3 regions of the Streptomyces sp. NPDC048424 genome follow, and region 2 is predicted to be linked to each of the others. Evidence: riboswitches for the same ligand, from Rfam matches in the RefSeq annotation. Region 2 holds a riboswitch; each other region holds the start of a gene.
What was found. Region 2 has a riboswitch for cobalamin ahead of AB0D29_RS29425 (ribonucleoside-diphosphate reductase subunit alpha). Riboswitches for the same ligand answer to the same signal wherever they lie in the genome.
Positions count from the first base shown of each region.

Region 1 (7,117 bases), on a different contig from region 2:
AGGAGGAAGTCGGCGAACGAACGGTGGAAGAGCGTCCAAGGACCGCGCGGTGCCCCTACCAGGTACTGGCCGAGGTCCTGGACGGCGTCCTGAGTGGTCCGTGCGGTCTCGTCGAGGATCTCGGCGAGCTGCGCGGTGGTGAAGCCGTCCTCTTGGGCCGCGACGAGAACGGAGAGGAGCGGCCGGAACTGGGCGCGCCAGCGTTCCTCCGCAACGGTGTTGCCGATCGGCCGGAGCTCGCGGCGCAGGAACTGCTCGTAGACGCCCTCGAGATCGGCGGGCAGGGCGGGCGCACGCTCGAGTGCGCCGGCGTCGCGTACGCCGGTGATCAGCTCCTGGGTGAGGTGGTAGACGTACAGGTAGTTCCCCGCGCCGCCGGACGCCAGCCGCCGTGCCAGAGCCTCGCGTTCGGTGCGGTCCCCGACGGCGGCCGACAGCCGGTGGAGGGCGTACTCCTCCAGGTCGGCGTCGGGATCGGGTGCGTCGGCGACCAGGTCGAGCGAGACCGCGTCCGCCCGGGCCTCGATCGCCCGGACGATGCGTTTGTCGTGCCGGGAAGTGACCACGAAGCGCAGTGGCACCCCGTCCACCGCGTCGAGGACGAGCTCGGCGATGGTCCGGTGCGTCCGGTAGGTGAGCGCTTCGTCGAGGGCGTCGATCACCACGATGGGCCAGGGATCCGGCGCGAGCCGTTCGAGGGGCCTGCGCACCAGCCGGTCGAACGCCTCGTCGGCGGAGACGCTGGAGATCGCCACCTTCACGCCGATGACCGTTCCCCCGGGGAGCACCGTCTCGGCCAAGGCCGACCCTTCGATGTGCACCTCTCCCTGACGCCCCGACAGCTCGGTGCTGACCCGCATGAGCGCGTCGGCGAACCCCGGGAGGGAGGCGCTGAACTGCTCGGCGAGCGACTCGGCGAACCGCACCGGGTCGCAGGTCCGCCGGTCGTTGGCGCGGCACCGGTGCACTGCGGCGCAGCCGCCGCTGTTGCCCCACAAGTGGTCGACCGCAGCGGACTTGCCGGTTCCCGGCCCACCGGTGAGGAGCAAGTGCCGTGCTCGTGAGTCCGTCCACTCTCCGACGGCGTCCACGAGCCAGGCGCGTCCGATGTAGGCGTTCCCGCCGGAATCCGATCCGGCGTCGCTCTCTCGGCCTTCGCTTGTCACCATCCCAGCATAGGTCCCGCATCAAGGCCGGTGCCGGTGTTGGGACTTGTTCGCGATGCCGGAGGGGTGAGCGCACGAGCGACCCTGACCGCGTCCGCCGTTGCCCGTACGTCGTGGACGCGTACGGCCCATGCGCCCTGGTGTGCGGCGATGGCCGACAGCGCGGCCGTTGCCGCGTCCCGGTGATGGGCCGCAGGCGGCGTCCCGTCCGCGTCCGCCAGGACGTGCCCGAGGAACCGCTTGCGGGAACCGGCGACCAGTACGGGTCGGCCCAGGGCCCGCAGGTCGGCCATCGCGGCCACCAGGCCGAGGTCGTGCCGTGCCTCCTTGGCGAAGCCGAGTCCCGGGTCGACCACGAGCCGCTCGGGGGCGATGCCCGCCGCGACCGCGGCGTCGATGCGGTCACGGAGCTCTGAGACGACCTCGGCCACCACGTCCCCGTAGACGGCACGGCTGTTCATGTCGTGGCTGAATCCGCGCCAGTGCATCAGGACGAAGGGGACGCCGCAGGCTGCCACGGCCGGAATCATGGCGGGGTCGGCCAGGCCCCCGCTGACGTCGTTGACCAGGACCGCGCCCGCCTCGACCGCCCGCCGGGCGACGACGGCGCGCATGGTGTCGACGGACACCAGGACACCCTCGGCCGCCAGCCCCCGCACGACGGGTATGACCCGGCGCAATTCCTCGTGCTCGTCGACGCGGGACGCGCCGGGGCGGGTCGATTCGCCGCCGACGTCGACCAGGTCGGCGCCGTCGGCCACCAGACTCAGGCCGCGCTTGACGGCAGCGGCCGTGTCGAACCAGTGGCCCCCGTCGGAGAACGAGTCCGGGGTCACGTTGACGACGCCCATGACCGCGCAGCGGTCCCAGTCGGGCAGACCCTCGACGGAGCTCATGAGGGGGCTCTCCTTCGCGAGATGTGTCCAGGAACGTCCCGGCTGCGGGATGCGGATGCGGACGCGAAGGAACGACACCCCTCTTGCGACGCGTCCCGCCCGGCGGACGGGGGCGAACCAGCTGCTCAGGCCACCCCGGGTCGGAACATCCGATCACGGATGTTCCGACCCGGATGCGGATCAGACGGCCGTGGTGCCGCTCTCCGCGCGGACCTCGCGCGCCGCGGCGACGAGGTTCTGCAGAGAGGCGCGGGTCTCCGTCCAACCGCGGGTCTTCAGCCCGCAGTCGGGGTTGACCCAGAGCCGCTCCGCCGGGATGGCCTCCAGCCCCTTGCGCAGGAGGGCCGCCGCCTCGGTGGCCGAGGGGATGCGCGGGGAGTGGATGTCCCAGACACCGGGGCCGGCCTCGCGGGGGTAGCCGTGCTCGGCGAGCTCGGTCGCGACCTGCATGTGGGAGCGGGCGGCCTCCAGGCTGATGACGTCGGCGTCGAGGTCGTCGATGGCCTGGACGATGTCGCCGAACTCCGCGTAGCACATGTGGGTGTGGATCTGGGTCTCCGGCCGCACGCCCGAGGTCGTCAGCCGGAAGGACTCCGTGGCCCACGCCAGGTAGTCGGCGTGGCCGTCCGCGCGCAGGGGAAGCGTCTCGCGCAGGGCGGGCTCGTCCACCTGGATCACCGAAGTTCCGGCCGCTTCGAGGTCGTTGACCTCGTCGCGCAGGGCCAGTCCGACCTGGCGGGCGGTCTCGCCGAGCGGCTGGTCGTCGCGTACGAAGGACCAGGCGAGCATGGTGACCGGGCCGGTCAGCATGCCCTTGACCGGCTTGCTCGTCTGTGCCTGAGCGTACGTCGTCCAGCGACCGTCATCGGCTCCGGACGGGAGATGTCCCCGGCCAGGACCGGCGGGCGCACGTAGCGGGTGCCGTAGGACTGGACCCAGCCGTGCTGGGTCGCCAGGTACCCCGTCAGCTGCTCGGCGAAGTACTGGACCATGTCGTTGCGCTCGGGCTCACCGTGCACGAGGACGTCGATGCCCGTCTTCTCCTGGAACGCGAGCACCTCCCGGATCTCGTCCTTGATCCGCTCCTCGTAGCCGGCCGTGCCGATGCGCCCGGCCCGCAGGTCGGCGCGGGCCACGCGCAGCTCGTCGGTCTGCGGGAACGAGCCGATCGTGGTGGTGGGCAGCAGCGGCAGCCCCAGGTGGGCGCGCTGGGCGACCGCGCGGTCGGCGTACGGCTGGGGGCGGCGCCCGTCCGCGTCGGCGATCGCCGCGGTGCGGGCCCGCACCGCGGGATCGTGGGTGATCGGAGAAGTGGCGCGGGAGGCCAGGTCGGCGCGGTTCGCGGCGAGTTCGGCGGTGATCGCGTCGGTGCCCTGGGCGAGGCCGCGGGCGAGCGTGGTGATCTCGTTCGTCTTCTGGCGGGCGAAGGCGAGCCAGCGCCGGACCTGCGGGTCGATGTCGCGCTCGGCGCCCGCGTCCAGCGGCACGTGCAGGAGGGAGCAGGACGCGGAGACGTCGACCCGGTCGGCAAGCCCGAGGAGGGTCCCGAGCGTGGTCAGCGACTTCTGGTAGTCGTTGATCCAGATGTTGCGGCCGTTGACGACACCCGCGACGAGGCGCTTGCCCGGGAGCCCGCCGACCGCCGCGAGGTCGGCGAGGTTGGCGGCGGCGGCATCGGTGAAGTCGAGGGCAAGGCCCTCCACCGGGGCCTTCGCCAGCACCGGAAGTGCTTCACCGAGCCGGTCGAAGTACGAGGCGACGAGCAGCTTCGGGCGCTCCGTGAGGGCGCCGAGCTCCCGGTAGGCGCGGGCCGCGGCGTTCAGCTCGGCCGGAGTGCGGTCCTGGACCAGCGCCGGCTCGTCCAGCTGGACCCACTCGGCACCCGCCGCGCGGAGCTCGGCCAGCACCTGGGCGTAGACGGGCAGCAGCCGGTCCAGGAGGGTGATCGGCTCGAAGTCGGCAGCCACGCCCGGGGCGGGCTTGGCCAGGAGAAGGTAGGTGACCGGGCCCACGAGTACGGGCCGGGCCGCGTGCCCCGAGGCGAGGGCTTCGGTGAGTTCGGCGATCTGCTTGGTGGAGTCGGCGGTGAAGACGGTGTCGGGGCCGAGCTCGGGGACCAGGTAGTGGTAGTTCGTGTCGAACCACTTGGTCATCTCCAGCGGGGCCACGTCCTGCGTGCCGCGCGCCATCGCGAAGTAGCCGTCCAGGGCGTCGGCCTCGACGGCGGCCCGGTGGCGGGTGGGGATGGCACCGACCATGACCGTGGTGTCCAGGACGTGGTCGTAGTACGAGAAGTCTCCGGTCGGGACCTCGGTGATGCCGGCTTCGGCCAGCTGGGCCCGGTTGGCCCGGCGCAGCTCGTGGGCGGTCTCCCGGAGGGTGTCCGCGGTGACGCGCCCCTTCCAGTAGCCCTCGATCGCCTTCTTCAGTTCGCGGTTCTGACCCTGGCGGGGGTAGCCGTACACGGTGGCCTGTACTGCCGCGGCTGCGGACTCGGTGGTCACGGAACTCTCCTTCGCGAGCGTGTCTCCATGGACCCGGTGGGGGCCGAGGGCGCGAAGGGTGCGGGAACGGGCGGACCGCCGGGTCACGTACGTCCGGGTACGCGACGGGGAGGTTCCGCCTGAAAGCACGCCGACCCGCCCACGAGGTCACCGGGAAACCGGGCGCGATCGTTCGCACTCGGGCAACGGGCAGGTCTTCGGACTCGTGGGCACGCCGGCCACTCGGGCAGGCACCTACTGGCCGTCGCTTCCCAGACCCGTCCGGGTCCAGTGCGTATGACGGCGGTCGTTCCCACTTACCGCTGCGGGGCAGTCCCGGATTCCCACCGGGTTCCCTCTTACGACGCATCCCGCCTGGCGGACGGGGGCGAACCAGCTGCGAGGTCCACACTAGGCCGCCGAACTAAAGAATGGGCAGAGCGTTCCAGATATCGGACGTCGAAACGAGATCATCCGCTCGTGAACGCCGGGTAGTGATTCCGCAGCTCGGAGCTGTCCACCCGGCTCCGAAAGCGGGGAAGGGTGAGACATCGAAGCGTCCGATTTCCGCACGCGCCGATTTCCGCACCCGAGGAGTTCCGTGATCGAGCACGAGGTACGCGTCCATCCCAGCGCCGACCGTCTCCCGCGCGAGGAACAGCTTGCCTGGAAGCTCGCCGAGACGGCCACCGGTACCGAGCGGGCCCCCGCCCTCGATCGCCGGGCTGCCGACATGGCGGTCAACCGGATCGTGGACAACGCCTCCGTGGCCGTGGCGTCCCTCCTGCGCCGCCCCGTCGCGGTGGCCCGGGCCCAGGCCGCACCCCACCGGGCGGCGCCCGGAGGTTCCGTCTTCGGCCTGCCGCCGCAGGTGCGGGTCTCCCCCGAGTGGGCGGCCTGGGCCAACGGCACGGCCGTGCGCGAGCTGGACTTCCACGACACCTTCCTGGCCGCCGACTACTCCCACCCGGGCGACAACATCCCGCCGCTGCTGGCCGTCGCCCAGCACGCCGGCCGCTCGGGCGCCGACCTGCTGCGCGGGATCATCGCCGCCTACGAGGTGCACGTCGCCCTGGTCCGGGGCATCTGCCTGCACGAGCACCGCATCGACCACGTGGCCCACCTCGGCGCCGCCACCGCCGGCGGGCTCGGCGCCCTGCTGGACCTCGACACCGCGACCGTCTACCAGGCGGTCCAGCAGGCCGTGCACACCACGACCGCGACGCGGCAGTCCCGTAAGGGCGAGATCTCCAGCTGGAAGGCGTACGCCCCCGCCTTCGCCGGCAAAACCGCGATCGAGGCCGTCGACCGGGCGATGCGCGGGGAGGGCTCCCCCTCCCCCGTCTACGAGGGCGAGGACGGTTTCCTCGCCTGGATGCTGAACGGCCCGCAGGCCTCCTACCGCGTCTCGCTGCCCGCCCCGGGGGAGCCCCGGCGGGCGATCCTCGACACTTACACGAAGGAGTACTCCGCCGAGTACCAAGCCCAGGCGATCATCGACCTGGCCCGTCGGATGCGGGAGAAGACCGGCCCGACCTCCGGGATCCGCGAGGTCGTCCTCCACACCAGCCACCACACCCACCACGTGATCGGCTCGGGCTCGGGCGACCCGCAGAAGTACGACCCCACCGCCGGCCGCGAGACCCTCGACCACTCCGTCCCGTACATCCTGGCCGTCGCGCTGGAGGACGGCGCCTGGCACCACGAGCGCTCCTACGCCCCCGAGCGAGCGCGGCGTCCGGAGACCATCGGTCTCTGGCGGAAGATCTCCACCGTCGAGGACCCCGAGTGGACACGCCGCTACCACCACCCCGATCCCGAGCGCCGGGCCTTCGGCGGCCGCCTGGTCGTCACCCTCGACGACGGCAGCGTCATCGAGGACGAACTCGGCGTCGCGGACGCCCACCCCGCCGGCGCCCGGCCCTTCGACCGGGCCGCCTACACCGGCAAGTTCCGCACCCTGACCGAGGGCATCGTCACGGCCGACGCCCAGGACCGTTTCCTTGACGCGGCCGGCCGGCTCGCGGAACTGGACACCGCCGGGCTCGCCGCCCTGTTCCCCGCGGTCGACGCGGGCCGGACCGCCGCGTACGACGCAGCCCTCCCGAAGGGACTGTTCTGATGCTGCACACCCACACCACCGCGGCCGCCCGGCGCCGGGGCTTGCGCGAACAGCTCGCCTCGGGCCGGCTGTTGCGCATGCCCGGCGCGGTGAACCCGTACTCGGCACGCCTGATCCAGGACGCCGGATTCGACGGGGTGTACCTCTCCGGGGCGGTGCTCGCCGCGGACCTGGGGCTGCCCGACATCGGTCTGACGACCTCGACCGAGGTCGCGGCCCGCGCCCAGCAGGTCACCCGGACCACCGACCTGCCCGCCCTCGTCGACGCCGACACGGGCTTCGGGGAGCCGTTGAACGCCGCCCGGACGGTCCAGCTCATGGAGGACGCGGGTCTGGCCGGCCTCCACCTGGAGGACCAGGTCAACCCCAAGCGCTGCGGCCACCTCGACGGGAAGGCCCTGGTCCCGCGGGAGGCGATGGTGCGGCGGGTGCGCGCGGCGGTCGAGGCCC
Region 1 covers NZ_JBEZKE010000008.1:38,872-45,988, forward strand. Annotated here, with positions in the region: gene AB0D29_RS13860 (energy transducer TonB) at 1-1,166, opposite strand, end outside; gene folP (dihydropteroate synthase) at 1,163-2,062, opposite strand; partial or broken gene metE (5-methyltetrahydropteroyltriglutamate--homocysteine S-methyltransferase) at 2,243-4,566, opposite strand; cobalamin riboswitch at 4,737-4,958, opposite strand; gene AB0D29_RS13875 (MmgE/PrpD family protein) at 5,147-6,667, shown strand; gene prpB (methylisocitrate lyase) at 6,667-7,117, shown strand, end outside.
Region 1: linked by a shared signal. The riboswitch ahead of metE (5-methyltetrahydropteroyltriglutamate--homocysteine S-methyltransferase) and the one ahead of AB0D29_RS29425 (ribonucleoside-diphosphate reductase subunit alpha) in region 2 are both predicted to bind cobalamin.

Region 2 (7,117 bases):
GTCGACGTAGAGCACGTCCGGGTCGACCAGTGCCCGCGGGAAGCGCCGGGCCAGCGTCGCGGCGTGCATCCAGTGCGTGGTGCAGTGCCGGCCGTCCAGCAGCCCCGCCGCTCCGAGCGCGTACGCGCCGCTGCACACGCTGAGCACCCGCGCTCCCCGGTCCACCCCGCGGCGCAGCGCCTCCAGGAGCGCTTCCGGGTACACGCGGGTTCCCGCTTCCCGGAAGGCGGGCACGCAGATGAGGTCGGCGCTCTCCAGCCGCTCCAGCCCGTGTTCGGGGGAGACCGTGAAACCGGTGCCGGACATGGTCAGGGGGCCTTCCTCCGCCGCGCAGACGGCGAAGTCGTACACCGGCAGCCCGTGGTCGCTTCGGTCGATTCCGAAGACCTCGCAGAAGATCCCGAACTCGAAGGGGGCGATCTCGTCGAGGAGGGCCACGGCCACGTTTTTCAGCATGCCTCCAGTGTGGCAGTAATTCGCTCTTTCATGACAGTCCTGCCACTGTGCGAGTTTCCCCAGCGGGAGGAGAGTAGAGACATGAACACGTTCCTGAGCTACCTCACCGTCCTCGCCGTCGCCACGCTGGTGCTCGCCCCCAGCCTGTACGGGGTCCTGCGCGACCGTCGGATCGACCGGCAGCTGCGGGCCGTCGAGACCCGGCTCGTGTGGCTGCCGCGCCAGAAGGCGGGCGGCATGCCCCCCACCGTCCGCCGGTCCCGAGCCCGGCACACCCGGATGCACTGGGGACCCGTCGCCCACTGAGCGGGGCGACCGTGCACACGGGAAGCCGGACGATCGGGCGCCGGAAACGCGAGAAGCCGGGACGCGGTGGTGAACCGCATCCCGGCTTCGCGGCGTTCACCGCGTCCCGGCCGGAGGGACAGCAGGACCCCTAGAAGTCCTCGTCCAGGTCGACCGTGCCCTCGACCGCGACCTGGTAGGCCGACGGACGGCGCTCGAAGAAGTTCGTCAGCTCCTGGACACCCTGCAGCTCCATGAAGGAGAACGGGTTCTGCGAGCCGTACACCGGCGCGAAGCCGAGGCGGACCAGACGCTGGTCCGCGACGCACTCCAGGTACTCGCGCATCGACTCGGTGTTCATGCCCGGCAGGCCGTCGCCGCACAGGTCGCGGCCGAACTGCAGCTCCGCCTCCACGGCCTCCTTCAGCATGTCGGTGACCTGCTGCTGGAGGGCGTCGTCGAAGAGCTCCGGCTCCTCCTTGCGGACCGTGTCCACGACCTCGAAGGCGAAGTTCATGTGCATGGTCTCGTCACGGAACACCCAGTTGGTGCCGGTGGCCAGGCCGTGCAGCAGGCCGCGCGAGCGGAACCAGTACACGTACGCGAAGGCGCCGTAGAAGAACAGGCCCTCGATGCACGCGGCGAAGCAGATCAGGTTCAGCAGGAAGCGGCGGCGGTCGGCCTTCGTCTCCAGCCGGTCCAGCTTCTCGACCTCGTTGATCCACTTGAAGCAGAACTGCGCCTTCTCGCGGATGGAGGGGATCTCCTCGACGGCGTCGAAGGCGGCCGCGCGGTCGTCCGGGTCGGGCAGGTAGGTGTCGAGCAGCGTCAGGTAGAACTGGACGTGCACGGCCTCCTCGAACAGCTGGCGCGACAGGTACAGGCGCGCCTCAGGGGAGTTGATGTGCTTGTAGAGCGTCAGCACCAGGTTGTTCGAGACGATCGAGTCGCCCGTCGCGAAGAACGCGACCAGACGGCCGATCATGTGCTGCTCGGCCGGCGTCAGCTTGGCGAGGTCCGCGACGTCCGAGTGGAGGTCGACCTCCTCCACCGTCCACGTGTTCTTGATCGCGTCCCGGTAGCGCTCGTAGAAGTCCGGGTAGCGCATGGGGCGGAGCGTGAGCTCGAAGCCCGGGTCCAGGAGGTTCTTGTTGTCGGTGGAGCTCATTACTGGCAGGCCTCGCAGGACTCGGGGTTCTCAAGGGAGCAGGCCAGAGCGTCGGCGTCGACGGCCTGCGGGAGCGGGGTGGCGGCGGCCGGGACGGCGGACGCGGACGCGGCGCGGGCGATCTTCGTCGCGGGGCGCGAGCGCAGGTAGTAGGTGGTCTTCAGACCCTGCTTCCAGGCGTACGCGTACATCGAGGAGAGCTTGCCGATGGTGGGCGTCTCCAGGAACAGGTTCAGCGACTGCGACTGGTCCAGGAACGGCGTACGGGCCGCCGCCATGTCGATCAGACCGCGCTGCGGGATCTCCCACGCCGTGCGGTACAGCTCGCGCACCTCGGCCGGGATCCAGCCGAAGCCCTGGACGGAACCGCTGGCCTCGCGCAGCGCCTCGCGGCTCTGCGCGTCCCACACGCCGAGCTTCTTCAGCTCCTCCACCAGGTAGCCGTTGACCTGGAGGAACTCGCCCGACAGGGTCTCGCGCTTGAAGAGGTTGGAGACCTGCGGCTCGATGCACTCGTACACGCCGGCGATCGAGGCGATCGTGGCCGTCGGGGCGATCGCGAGGAGCAGCGAGTTGCGCATGCCGGACTTCGCGACGCGGGCGCGCAGCGCCTCCCAGCGCTCCGGCCAGTTCAGCTCGGTCTCGTAGTGGTCCGGGTGCAGGACGCCGCGCGCGGTGCGGGTCTGCTCCCAGGCCGGCAGCGGGCCGCTGCGCTCGGCCAGGTCGCACGAGGCCTCGTACGCCGCGAGCATGATGCGCTCGGAGAGCCGGGTGGAGAGCGCCTTCGCCTCGGCGGAGTCGAAGGGCAGCTTCAGCTTGAAGAAGACGTCCTGGAGGCCCATCGCGCCCAGGCCCACCGGGCGCCACCGGGCGTTGGAACGGCCGGCCTGCTCGGTCGGGTAGAAGTTGATGTCCACCACGCGGTCGAGGAAGGTCACGGCGGTGCGGACGGTCTCGTCCAGCCGCTCCCAGTCGATCTCGCCCGTCTCCGTCAGCACGAACGCGCCGAGGTTGACCGAGCCGAGGTTGCAGACGGCCGTCTCGCCGTCGTTGGTGACCTCGATGATCTCGGTGCAGAGGTTGGAGGAGTGGACGACCGTGCCCGGCTCGGCGGTCTGGTTCGCCGTGCGGTTGGAGGCGTCCTTGAAGGTCATCCAGCCCTGGCCGGTCTGCGCGAGGGTGCGCATCATCCGGCCGTACAGGTCGCGGGCGGGCATGGTCTTGCGGGCCAGGCCCTCGGCCTCGGCCTTGCGGTAGGCGGCGTCGAACTCGTCGCCCCACAGGTCGACCAGCTCGGGCACGTCGGCCGGGGAGAACAGCGACCAGTCGGCGTCCGCGTTCACGCGGCGCATGAACTCGTCCGGCACCCAGTGCGCCAGGTTCAGGTTGTGCGTACGGCGCTGGTCCTCGCCGGTGTTGTCGCGGAGCTCCAGGAACTCCTCGATGTCCGCGTGCCAGGTCTCCAGGTAGACGGCGGCGGCGCCCTTGCGGCGGCCGCCCTGGTTCACGGCGGCGACGGAGGCGTCGAGGGTCTTCAGGAACGGCACGATGCCGTTGGAGTGGCCGTTGGTGCCGCGGATCAGGGAACCGCGGGCGCGGATGCGGGAGTACGACAGGCCGATGCCGCCGGCGTGCTTCGACAGGCGCGCCACCTGGTGGTAGCGGTCGTAGATCGAGTCGAGCTCGTCCAGCGGGGAGTCCAGCAGGTAGCAGGAGGACATCTGCGGGTGCCGGGTGCCGGAGTTGAAGAGGGTGGGGGAGGAGGGCAGGTAGTCGAGGCGGCTCATCAGCCGGTACAGCGAGGCCACTTCCTCGACGGCCTGGACGCTCTCGTCCGCGGCGAGGCCACAGGCCACGCGCAGCATGAAGTGCTGCGGGGTCTCGATGACCTGGCGGGTGATCGGGTGGCGCAGCAGGTAGCGGCTGTGCAGGGTGCGCAGGCCGAAGAAGCCGAAGCGGTCGTCGGCGCCCTCGGCGAGGGTGTGCTCGACCAGCGCGTCCAGGCGGTTCGCGTGGGTCCGCACGAACTCGGCCGTGCGGTCGGCGATGAGGCCCTCGCGGTGGCCGACCTCGACGGAGGCCGAGAAGGACGTGGAGCCCTGGCTCGCGGCCTCGTCGCGCACGGCCAGCGTCAGCAGCCGGGCGGCGAGCTTCGAGTACGCGGGGTCCTCGGAGATCAGGCCGGCGGCGGCCTCGGTGGCGAGCCCCCGCAGTTCGGCCTCGTCGGCGGCGGAGCTGCGGCCGCGGAGCGCGGCGGCGGCGACGCGGCCGGGGTCGGTGTCGGGGAGGTCCGCCGTAAGTTCGGTGAGGGTACGCAGCAGCGTGGCCCCCGGGCCCTCGGTGTTGTCGCCAGAAACGGACTCGGCGCGCGGTGCGGAAGGCGCGATGGTCACGGCGGGAGCTCTCCCTCGCTCGGCCCGGTCATCGGCGGAGCGGGGCGCGAGCGGGCGCATGCGGGCGTGGCAGGAACGCGTTCACACCGCATGGCGTCCACCGGCCCAACCGCGAGGCCCGGACGTGTCGGCACCCGGTTCGGTCGAGCCGGGCGCGCTGTCGGCAGGTCATCGGACTTGGTGTCCGGTAGCCGGACACTTCATACCGTTGCGGGACAGTTCCGGATTCACACCGGATTCCCCTGCGGGACAGCAGCCTTGAGCATACATGTGGGGGCGCCCCTGTGAGGCAACCCCCACATGTAGTGTCGGCGTGGCTACAGGTTGAGCCGATACGCCAGAAGTGTCAGGCCCTGGATGGGCGCCCAGTCCCGCTCCGGAACGCGTACGAAGCCCAGTCGCGCGTAGATCCGGTGGGCGCCGGCCATGCTGCGCTGGGTGGAGAGCACCATGCCCGACACGCCCTCGATCGCCCGCGCCCGCTCGACGCACGCCCGCACCAGAGCCTCGCCGGCGCCCTGGCCGCGCCCCTCGTGGGCGACGGCGAGCATCCGGAACTCGGCCTCGTCCGGGCCGGCGATGTCGGCGAGCGGGCTCCCGGGTGCGGCGAAGGTCACCCCGCCCAGGATCCGCCCGTCCCGCTCGGCGACGAGCACCTCGGCGAGGGCGGCCCGGTGGGCCACGTCGCGCAGCACGTTCAGGTACGGGTCGTCCTCGTTGAAGTCCAGATGCCCGTCGGCGAGGTAGGCCCGCGCCGTGATCTCGCCCAGTTCCGCGTACTCGGCGGGCCGTACCGGTCTGATCGTGATGTCCATGCGTTCGAGTGTGCCGCAGGCGCGCGAAGGGCCCCGCCGGATTTCGGCGGGGCCCTCCGGTGCGGTTCAGCAGCAGCCGAAGCCCTCGCGGGGGTCCGCCTCGCGGGCGTCCGTGCGGGCGCGTTCGAAGGCGCGGCGGGTCAGGACCTCCGCGTCCGGGTCGTGGGAGCGGGCGTGGGCGACGTAGCGGTCGTACGCGGCCTCCCCCGAGAACTCCCGTACGTAGAACCGGGCCCGGGCCAGTGCGCTCCGTACGGTGCTCACGCCACCGGCTCCTTGACGTGTCCGCCGCCCGAGTCGAGGCCCGCCGCGGCGAGCTCCGCCCGCTCCTCGGGCGTCGGGATCAGCCCGGCCGGGGCGACGATCTTCGACTCGGTCCACGGGACCTCGGTCAGGGTCACCGACTCCGGCTTGCGGACGGCCTTCAGGCAGGTCCGGGCCGCGTCCAGGAGCACGATGATGATCAGCACGGCGAAGAGGGCCGACAGCACTCCGTCCACCGTGGCGTTGGTGACCACGGTGTGCATCTCGCCCATGTCCTTCGCGGGCTTGAGCACCTTCCCGGCGTCGATGCCCTCCTGGTAGGTGCTGCGCTGCGCGAAGAAGCCGATCTTCGGGTTGTCGGAGAAGATCTTCTGGTAGCTGGCGGTGAGCGTTACGGCCACGTCCCAGACCAGCGGCACGGCCGTCACCCAGGCCCACTTGAGGCGGCCGGACTTGACCAGCAGGGTGGTGCAGACGGCCAGGGCCACCGCGGCGAGCAGCTGGTTCGCGATGCCGAACAGCGGGAACAGTTGGTTGATGCCGCCCAGCGGGTCCTTGATGCCCACCCACAGGAAGTAGCCCCAGGCGCCGACGACGATGGCGCTCGCCAGCCAGACGCCCGGCTTCCAGCTGACGTCCTTGAAGGGCTTGTGCAGGTTGCCGAGGGTGTCCTGGAGCATGAACCGGCCGACGCGGGTGCCCGCGTCGAGGGTGGTGAGGATGAACAGCGCCTCGAACATGATCGCGAAGTGGTACCAGAAGGCCTTCATGCCGGCCCCGCCGATCACCGACGAGAAGATCTCCGACATTCCGAGTGCGAAGGTCGGCGCGCCGCCCGTACGGGACAGCAGGCTGGCCTCCTCCACGTCCTTCGCGGCCTGGGTCAGCGCCTCGGGGGAGATGGCGAAGCCGAGGTTGGTGACCGCCTGCGAGGCGGACTCGACGGTGGTGCCGATGACCCCGCCGGGGGAGTTGACCGCGAAGAACAGGCCGGGCTCGATGATGCAGGCCGCGATGATCGCCATGACGGCGACGAAGGACTCGGTCAGCATCGCGCCGTAGCCGATGACCCGGACCTGGGTCTCCTTCTGGATCATCTTCGGGGTGGTGCCCGAGGCGACCAGCGAGTGGAAGCCGGACAGCGCGCCGCAGGCGATGGTGATGAAGACGAAGGGGAACATCGACCCGGCGAAGACCGGGCCGTCGCCGCGCGCGGCGAAGTCCGTGACCGAGGGCATCTTCAGCATCGGCATCGCGATGACCACGCCCAGCGCGAGCAGCGCGATCGTGCCGATCTTCATGAAGGTGGAGAGGTAGTCGCGCGGCGCGAGCAGCATCCACACCGGCAGCACCGAAGCGATGAAGCCGTACGCGACCATCCAGATGACCAGCGTCTCCTTCTCCAGCGTGAAGGTGTCCGCGAAGGAGGACTCGGCGACCCAGCCGCCCGCGATGATGGCGACCAGGAGCAGGGCGACACCGATGGTGGAGACCTCGGTGACCCGGCCCGGCCGCAGCACGCGCAGGTAGAAGCCCATGAAGAGGGCGATCGGGATGGTCATGCCGATGGAGAACACGCCCCAGGGGGAGTGCGCCAGGGCGTTGACGATGACGAGCGCGAGCACCGCCAGCAGGATGATCATGATGGCGAACACGGCGACCAGGGCGGCGGCTCCGCCGACGGGGCCGATCTCGTCCCGGGCCATCTGGCCGAGCGAGCGGCCGTCGCGCCGGGT
Region 2 covers NZ_JBEZKE010000026.1:68,522-75,638, forward strand. Annotated here, with positions in the region: gene AB0D29_RS29410 (helix-turn-helix domain-containing protein) at 1-456, opposite strand, end outside; gene AB0D29_RS29415 (hypothetical protein) at 538-762, shown strand; gene AB0D29_RS29420 (ribonucleotide-diphosphate reductase subunit beta) at 893-1,909, opposite strand; gene AB0D29_RS29425 (ribonucleoside-diphosphate reductase subunit alpha) at 1,909-4,302, opposite strand; cobalamin riboswitch at 4,447-4,578, opposite strand; gene AB0D29_RS29430 (GNAT family N-acetyltransferase) at 4,620-5,117, opposite strand; gene AB0D29_RS29435 (YbdD/YjiX family protein) at 5,184-5,381, opposite strand; gene AB0D29_RS29440 (carbon starvation CstA family protein) at 5,378-7,117, opposite strand, start outside.

Region 3 (7,117 bases), on a different contig from region 2:
AGCTGAAGCGGCTGCTGACCGGCGGCGCGGCGGCCGATCCCGCCTCGGACAACGGCACCGCCGTGTTCTGGGCCGTGGTGTGCGGGGACACCGGCAGCTGGCCCCGCTACACCGAGCAGTACGAGCGGGACGCGGCGAAGGACAAGGCCAGGTACCCGCTGTACGGGGACTTCGCGTCCAACATCAAGCCGTGCGCCTTCTGGGACCGGCCGCTCGAGGCGGCCACGCCCATGAACAAGAAGGCGAACGTGCTGACCGTGCAGAACGAGTGGGACTCACAGACCCCGCTCGTCAGCGGCCAGGGCCTGCACCGCGCGCTCAAGGGCTCGCGGATGGTGCTGGCGGCCGGCGGTGAGGGCCACGGCGTGTACCTCGCCGACCCCACCTCCTGCGCCAACGCGCCGGTCCACGCGTACCTGACCACGGGCAAGCTGCCCGCCCAGGACGTGACCTGCCAGAACCCGCCGAGCGGTGAGCGGCAGCGCGGATCCCTGACCCCGTCGAAGCCGCTGCCGATCCCGTCCGGGCCCGGGCGGTTCTGACCGGCCCGGCTTCGGCCTGACACCGGCCTGACACCGGCGGCAGGCGCTACCGGTTCGTGGGGGACGCCTCCGCGGCCGCCTTGATACGGCGGCCGAAGTCGGGGGCGTCCTTGCGTGCGGCGCTCGCCGCGAGGCCGACGAGCAGCTTGCCGATGCCGTGGCCGTGCAGGGTGTTGAAGATCCGGACCCGGGTGCGGCCGTCCGGGAGGGCTTCGAGGTCGTAGCCGCCCTCCGCGGTGACGAGGTTCTTGCTCTGCTCCGTCCAGCGGATCAGGCGCGGCGGGTCGAAGCCGTCGATGCGGAACTCGCGGGCGGTCTTCATCCCGGCGTCCTTGACGGTGCTGCGGAAGACCGTGCCGAGGGCCGTGGGACCGTCCGGGATCCTGGTGATCTCCTGGACGCGCGGGCTGAAATCGGGGTCGTTGCGCCCGTCGGCGAGGTAGGCGAAGACCTCCTCGACCGGCCTGTCGATCTCGACGCTCGCCTCGAACTGTCCGGACATGTCGGCTCCTCGGTGTGGCTACCTGTGATCCACCATCCCAGAACGCCCTCCCTCGCGCGCGCCGACCGGCCGGGGTGCCGACGAGTACCGGTGAGTGCTGGTGGGACCGGGGTGGCTCCCCCTACGATGCCTTTCGTCAGGTACATGCCTGACGTCCAACTGAATGCCTGCGCGACTGGGGAAAGCCGGTGTGATTCCGGCGCTGACCTGCAACCGTGAGCGGCGCATCCGCGCCGCGAGTCGGACCACCCAGCGTGCGGTGCGTACGGCTTCTCACTGTCACGGTCTGCAGCACGAAGCCCTGAGCCCCAGGCTCACCGATCACCCGTGCCCGCTTCCCCGGGCCCGGGGGGACGCGGTGTGCCCGAGGCGATCGGGGCCGCGGCGCACGACCTCGATGCACGCCAGGAAGGCACTTCATGCGCCAGACTCTCGCCCGCCGCGCCCTGATCACCACGGCGGCCCTCGGTCTCGCCCTCGCCACGGCGCCGGCCGTCGCGCACGCCAAGGCCGCCCCGAACACGAACAGAGCGGTCAACGTGTCCCTCACCGTGCAGGGCCCCGACGGGCTGCTGTTCAAGGGGAAGGTCAACACCAAGGGGCACGACGTCACCACGGCGACCGGTGGCACGCACAAGTGCGACGGCACCAACGGGGCCGCGAACCCGACGGCCGTGCCCACCCCGACGGCCGCGCTCGACGACGCCGCGCGCCGGAACTACTTCGGCTGGGACGGCACCTGGTACGCGTCCTTCGACGACTTCTCCGTGGACTCCATCAAGAACGTCAGCGGCGGCGGCTCGGCGTACTGGAGCATATCGGTCAACGGCACGCCGACCCCGGTCGGCGGCTGCCAGTTCAAGCTGCAGGCCGGCGACAAGGTGGCCTTCACCTGGACGTCCTTCTGACGGAGCGTCCCACGACAGGAGCGCGGAGCGGCTCACCGGGCCGCTCCGCGCTCCTTGTCCGTGCCGTCGGGGGTCCCTCAACCCCGCAGCGGCACCACCGGGTCCCTCATCAGCCCCGGTCGTACGTGTGGAACCCGCGGCCGCTCTTGCGGCCCAGCAGCCCCGCCTGGACCATCCGCCGGAGCAGCGGGGGCGGGGCGTAGAGCGGCTCCTTGAACTCCGCGTACAGGGATTCGGCGATGGCGGCGACGGTGTCCAGGCCGATCAGGTCGGCGAGCTTGAGCGGGCCCATCGGGTGGGCGCAGCCCAGCTCCATGCCCGCGTCCACGTCAGCGGCGCTCGCGTACCCGGATTCGGCCATCCGAATGGCGGAGAGCAGGTACGGGACGAGCAGCGCGTTGACGACGAAGCCGGCCCGGTCCTGAGAGCGGACCGTGGTCTTGCCCAGGGTTTCCCGGGCGAAGGATTCGACCGCGGCCAGGGTGTCCGCCGACGTGTGGAGGGAGGAGACCACTTCGACCAGGGGCAGGACGGGGACGGGGTTGAAGAAGTGGAGTCCCACGACCCGGTCGGCGCGGCCGGTGGCCATGCCCAGCCGCATGATCGGGATGGCGGACGTGTTGGTGGCGAGAATGGCTTCGGGGTCCTCGACGATCTTGTCGAGGGCGGTGAAGACCTCGGCCTTGGCCTCGGGGTTCTCGGTGACGGCCTCGATGACCAGTTGCCGGTCGGCGAGGTCCTCCAGGTCTCCGGTGAACACCAGTCGGGCCAGGGCGTCCTCCGCGGTGAACCGGTCCAGTTTGCCCCGCTGGACGGCGCGTTCGAGGGAGACGGCCACCCGCTCGCGGGCGGCGCGGGCCGCGCCGGCATCCGCCTCGGCGACGACGGTGTCGAGCCCGGCGCGGGCGCAGACCTCGGCGATGCCGGCCCCCATCTGTCCGCCGCCGACGACCCCGACGCGCAGGACGCGGGTCGCCCGCCGTGCCGGGGCGCTCACGCGGTCACCTGTACGGCGGCGGTGCGGACCAGGTGACGGGTGTAGGCCTCGGGGGTGAAGAACGCGGGCAGCTGCACCGAGAGCGCGGTGTCGACGAAGACCTCACGGGCTTCGAGGACCAGGGCCTGCGGGTCCTCGGCCTCCAGGGCGGCGCACTCGGCGTCGAGGAGGTCGGTGAGCGTGCGCCGGTCGACGCGGTCGTGGCGGAGCCACTGCCAGATCTGCACGCGTGCGATCTCGGCGGTGGCGGCGTCCTCCATCAGGCCGTTCAGGGCGACGGCGCCGCTGCCGCGCAGCCAGGCGTCGAAGTAGCGCAGGGCCACGGCCACGTTGGAGCGGATGCCCTCGGAGCTCGGCGGAGCGGCGATCCGGCGGACCGACAGCAGGTCCGATGCGACGACTTCGACGTCCTCGCGCGTCCGCTCCAGCTGGTTCGGCCGCTCCCCCAGCACCCCGTCGAAGACCTCGCGGCAGACGGGGACGAGTCCGGGGTGGGCGACCCAGGAGCCGTCGAAGCCGTCTTCGGCCTCGCGCTCCTTGTCGAGCCGGACCTTGGCGAGGGCGGCCGTGTTGGCCTCGGCGTCCTTGCCGGGCACGTGGGCGGCCATGCCGCCGATGGCGTGGGCGCCCCGCTTGTGGCAGGTGCGGACGAGCAGTTCGGTGTACGCCCGCATGAAGGGGGCGGTCATGGTGACCTTGGCCCGGTCCGGGAGCTGGAAGTCGGTGCGGTGGCCGAAGGTCTTGATCAGGCTGAAGAGGTAGTCCCAGCGGCCCGCGTTCAGTCCCGCGCTGTGCTCGCGCAGCTCGTGGAGGATCTCCTCCATCTCGAACGCGGCGGTGATCGTCTCGATCAGGACGGTGGCCCGGACCGTGCCCCGCGGGATGCCCAACAGGTCCTGGGCGAACAGGAAGATGTCGTTCCAGAGCCGGGCCTCGTACCGGTTCTCCAGCTTGGGGAGGTAGAAGTACGGGCCGTGGCCCGCGTCGATCTGGCGCTGCGCGCAGTGGAAGAAGTACAGGCCGAAGTCCACGAGCGAGGCGGACACCGGCCGGCCGTCGACCTCCAGGTGCTCCTCGGTGAGGTGCCAGCCGCGGGGGCGCACCATGATGGTCGCGAGCTCCGACCCGAGGCGGTACTCCTTGCCCTCCGGGGTGGTGAAGTCGATGCGCCGCTCGATGGCGTCGAGCAGGTTCAGCTGGCCGCCGATGACGTTGTCCCAGGTGGGCGCGGTGGCGTCCTCGAAGTCGGCCATCCACACCTTCGCCCCGGAGTTGAGGGCGTTGACCGCCATGCGGCGCTGCGGCGGGCCGGTGATCTCGACCCGCCGGTCCGTCAGCCCGGGCGCGGGCGGGGCGACCCGCCAGTCGGGGTCGGTCCGCACGCCGACGGTGGCGCGGGAGAAGTCCAGGGGCGAGCCGGAGACCAGATGGGCGGCGCGGCGACGGCGCTCCTTGAGGATCTCCAGGCGGCGGTCCGCGAAGGCGGCGTCGAGGCGGCCGATGAACTCCAGGGCCTCGGGGGTCAGGATCTCCTCGTGGCGCTCACCCTGCGCGCCGAGGACCTGGACGCTGCTGGTCAGGGGCGTGTGTGACATGCGGTTCTACTCCTCGGCGTGGGGCGGCCGGCGCCCGGGGCCGACAGGTCCCCGGGCGCCGTCGGACGGCGATCGGAAGGCGCCGGCGGGAGCCGGCGGCGCGCTCCTAGTGGAACTGCTCTTCCTCGGTGGAGCCGGAGAGCGCCGTCGTGGAGGAGGCCGGGTTGACCGCGGTGGAGACCAGGTCGAAGTAGCCGGTGCCGACCTCGCGCTGGTGCTTGACCGCGGTGAAGCCCTGCGCCTGGGCGGCGAACTCCCGCTCCTGGAGGTCGACGTACGCGGTCATGCCGTGCTCGGCGTAGCCGCGGGCGAGGTCGAACATGCCGTGGTTGAGGGAGTGGAAGCCGGCCAGGGTGATGAACTGGAAGCGGTAGCCCATCGCGCCCAGCTCCCGCTGGAACTTGGCGATCTGGTCGTCGTCCAGCGCGGCCTTCCAGTTGAAGGACGGCGAGCAGTTGTAGGCGAGCATCTGGTCCGGGTACTGCGCGTGGATCGCCTCGGCGAACTCGCGGGCCTGCTCCAGGTCCGGGGTGCCGGTCTCCACCCAGATCAGGTCCGCGTACGGGGCGTAGGCGAGGCCGCGGGCGATGACCGGGGCCATGCCGTTCCGGACGTGGTAGAAGCCCTCGGCGGTGCGCTCACCGGTGCAGAACTCGGCGTCGCGCTCGTCGACGTCGCTGGTCAGCAGGGTCGCGGCGAGGGCGTCCGTACGGGCGATGATCAGGGTCGGGGTGTCCGCGATGTCGGCTGCCAGGCGGGCCGCGTTCAGGGTGCGGACGTGCTGCGCGGTCGGCACGAGGACCTTGCCGCCCAGGTGGCCGCACTTCTTCTCGGAGGCCAGCTGGTCCTCGTAGTGGATGCCGGCCGCGCCTGCCGCGATCATCGCCTTGGTCAGTTCGAAGGCGTTCAGCGGGCCGCCGAATCCGGCCTCGGCGTCGGCGACGATCGGCGCCAGCCAGTCGGTCGTGTCGCTGCCGCCCTCGGCGGTGGCGATCTGGTCGGCGCGCAGCAGCGCGTTGTTGATCCGCCGCACCACCTGCGGCACCGAGTTGACCGGGTACAGGCTCTGGTCGGGGTAGGTGTGGCCGGCCTGGTTGGCATCGGCGGCGACCTGCCAGCCCGAGAGGTAGATCGCCTGCAGCCCGGCGCGGACCTGCTGGACGGCCTGGCCGCCGGTCAGTGCGCCGAGCGCGTGGATGTAGTCCTGCTCGTGGAGTTGGCGCCACAGCCGCTCGGCGCCGCGCCGGGCCAGGGTGTGCTCCTCGCGGACGCTGCCGGAGAGCCGCACCACGTCCTCGGCGGTGTAGGTGCGCTCGATGCCGGCCCAGCGGGGGTCCGTGGCCCACCGCTGTTCGAGCTGCTGGGCCGCCGCCGTCGTGTTCGCCTCTGCCATGACCGTCACCGTCTCCATGAATCGCTTGATCTGCCAATGTTCTGGTCAGCTGTGCACCGTGCTGGCACCGTGTGCCTCATTCGGGGATCGCGGCCGCCGGACCGGCCCGTAGGTCGAGCGGAGCAATGGTGCCGAGCCGCCGAGCCGGGACCGCCGGGATCTCCGACATCAGGGCATAAATCGCGCCCGGAGCGTCCGTCTCGGCTGCCGGGTCCGGCGGGCCGCAGGACTGACTCTGACAGTGGCACCGAGTGCCATCAAGGAGGGACGAATGCCAAGTTCTGCGAATCTTCACAGGCGGTTTTGCCAAGTTTGCAAACGTCTACGGCGTGCGGATCCCGCATAGGGTTGCGGCTGTCCCCGGCACACGTGGAGCAGGCGAGGAGCACGGTGAGCAAGACGTACGCGGGCGCGCGGCTGCGGCGGTTGCGCGAGGAACGGCGGATGAGCCAAACCGAGCTGGCGCGCGTGCTCGCCATCTCGCCCAGCTACCTCAACCAGATGGAGCACGACTCGCGCCCGCTCACCGTCCCGGTGCTGCTGCGGCTCACCGAGGCGTTCGGTGTCGACCCCGGCTTCTTCTCGGAGCGCGACACCAGCCGGCTGGTGGCCGACCTCCGCGAGGCGCTCGCCACGGAGGTGGCCGAAGCCCGGGTGTCCGCCTCGGACCTCGCGGAACTCGCCACCCGCATGCCCGCCGTCGCCTCGGTCCTGCTGGACCTCGGCCGGCGAGGCCAGTTGCTCGCCGAGCGGCTCGCCGGGGCCGCGGACGGCCGGGACGGCGCCCTCGACACCCCGCGCTCACCCCACGAGGAGATCCGCGAGTTCTTCTACCGGCGGCAGAACTACCTGCACGACGCCGACCTCGCCGCCGAGGAGCTGGCCCGCGAGGTCGGAATCCGTCCGGGGGACGTCGTACGCGCCCTGTCCGCGCGGCTCACGGACCGGCACGGGGTGCGCCTCGCGGCCGATTCGGACCGGCTGCACCACTACGACGAGCGCGCCCGCGTCCTGCACATCTCCAGCCGGCTCCGGCCGGGCCAGCAGGCCTTCCGGCTCGCCACCCAACTGGCCCTGCTGGAGTACGGGGAGGAGCTGGACCGGCTGGCCGCGGAGGACTTCGCGCCCGGTTCCGCGACCCACGGCCTGGCCCGGATCGGCATCGCGAACTACTTCGCCG
Region 3 covers NZ_JBEZKE010000005.1:21,532-28,648, reverse strand. Annotated here, with positions in the region: gene AB0D29_RS08885 (alpha/beta hydrolase) at 1-542, shown strand, start outside; gene AB0D29_RS08880 (SRPBCC family protein) at 589-1,044, opposite strand; cobalamin riboswitch at 1,173-1,316, shown strand; gene AB0D29_RS08875 (DUF4430 domain-containing protein) at 1,464-1,952, shown strand; gene AB0D29_RS08870 (3-hydroxybutyryl-CoA dehydrogenase) at 2,062-2,949, opposite strand; gene aceB (malate synthase A) at 2,946-4,544, opposite strand; gene aceA (isocitrate lyase) at 4,651-5,937, opposite strand; gene AB0D29_RS08855 (short-chain fatty acyl-CoA regulator family protein) at 6,328-7,117, shown strand, end outside.
Region 3: linked by a shared signal. The riboswitch ahead of AB0D29_RS08875 (DUF4430 domain-containing protein) and the one ahead of AB0D29_RS29425 (ribonucleoside-diphosphate reductase subunit alpha) in region 2 are both predicted to bind cobalamin.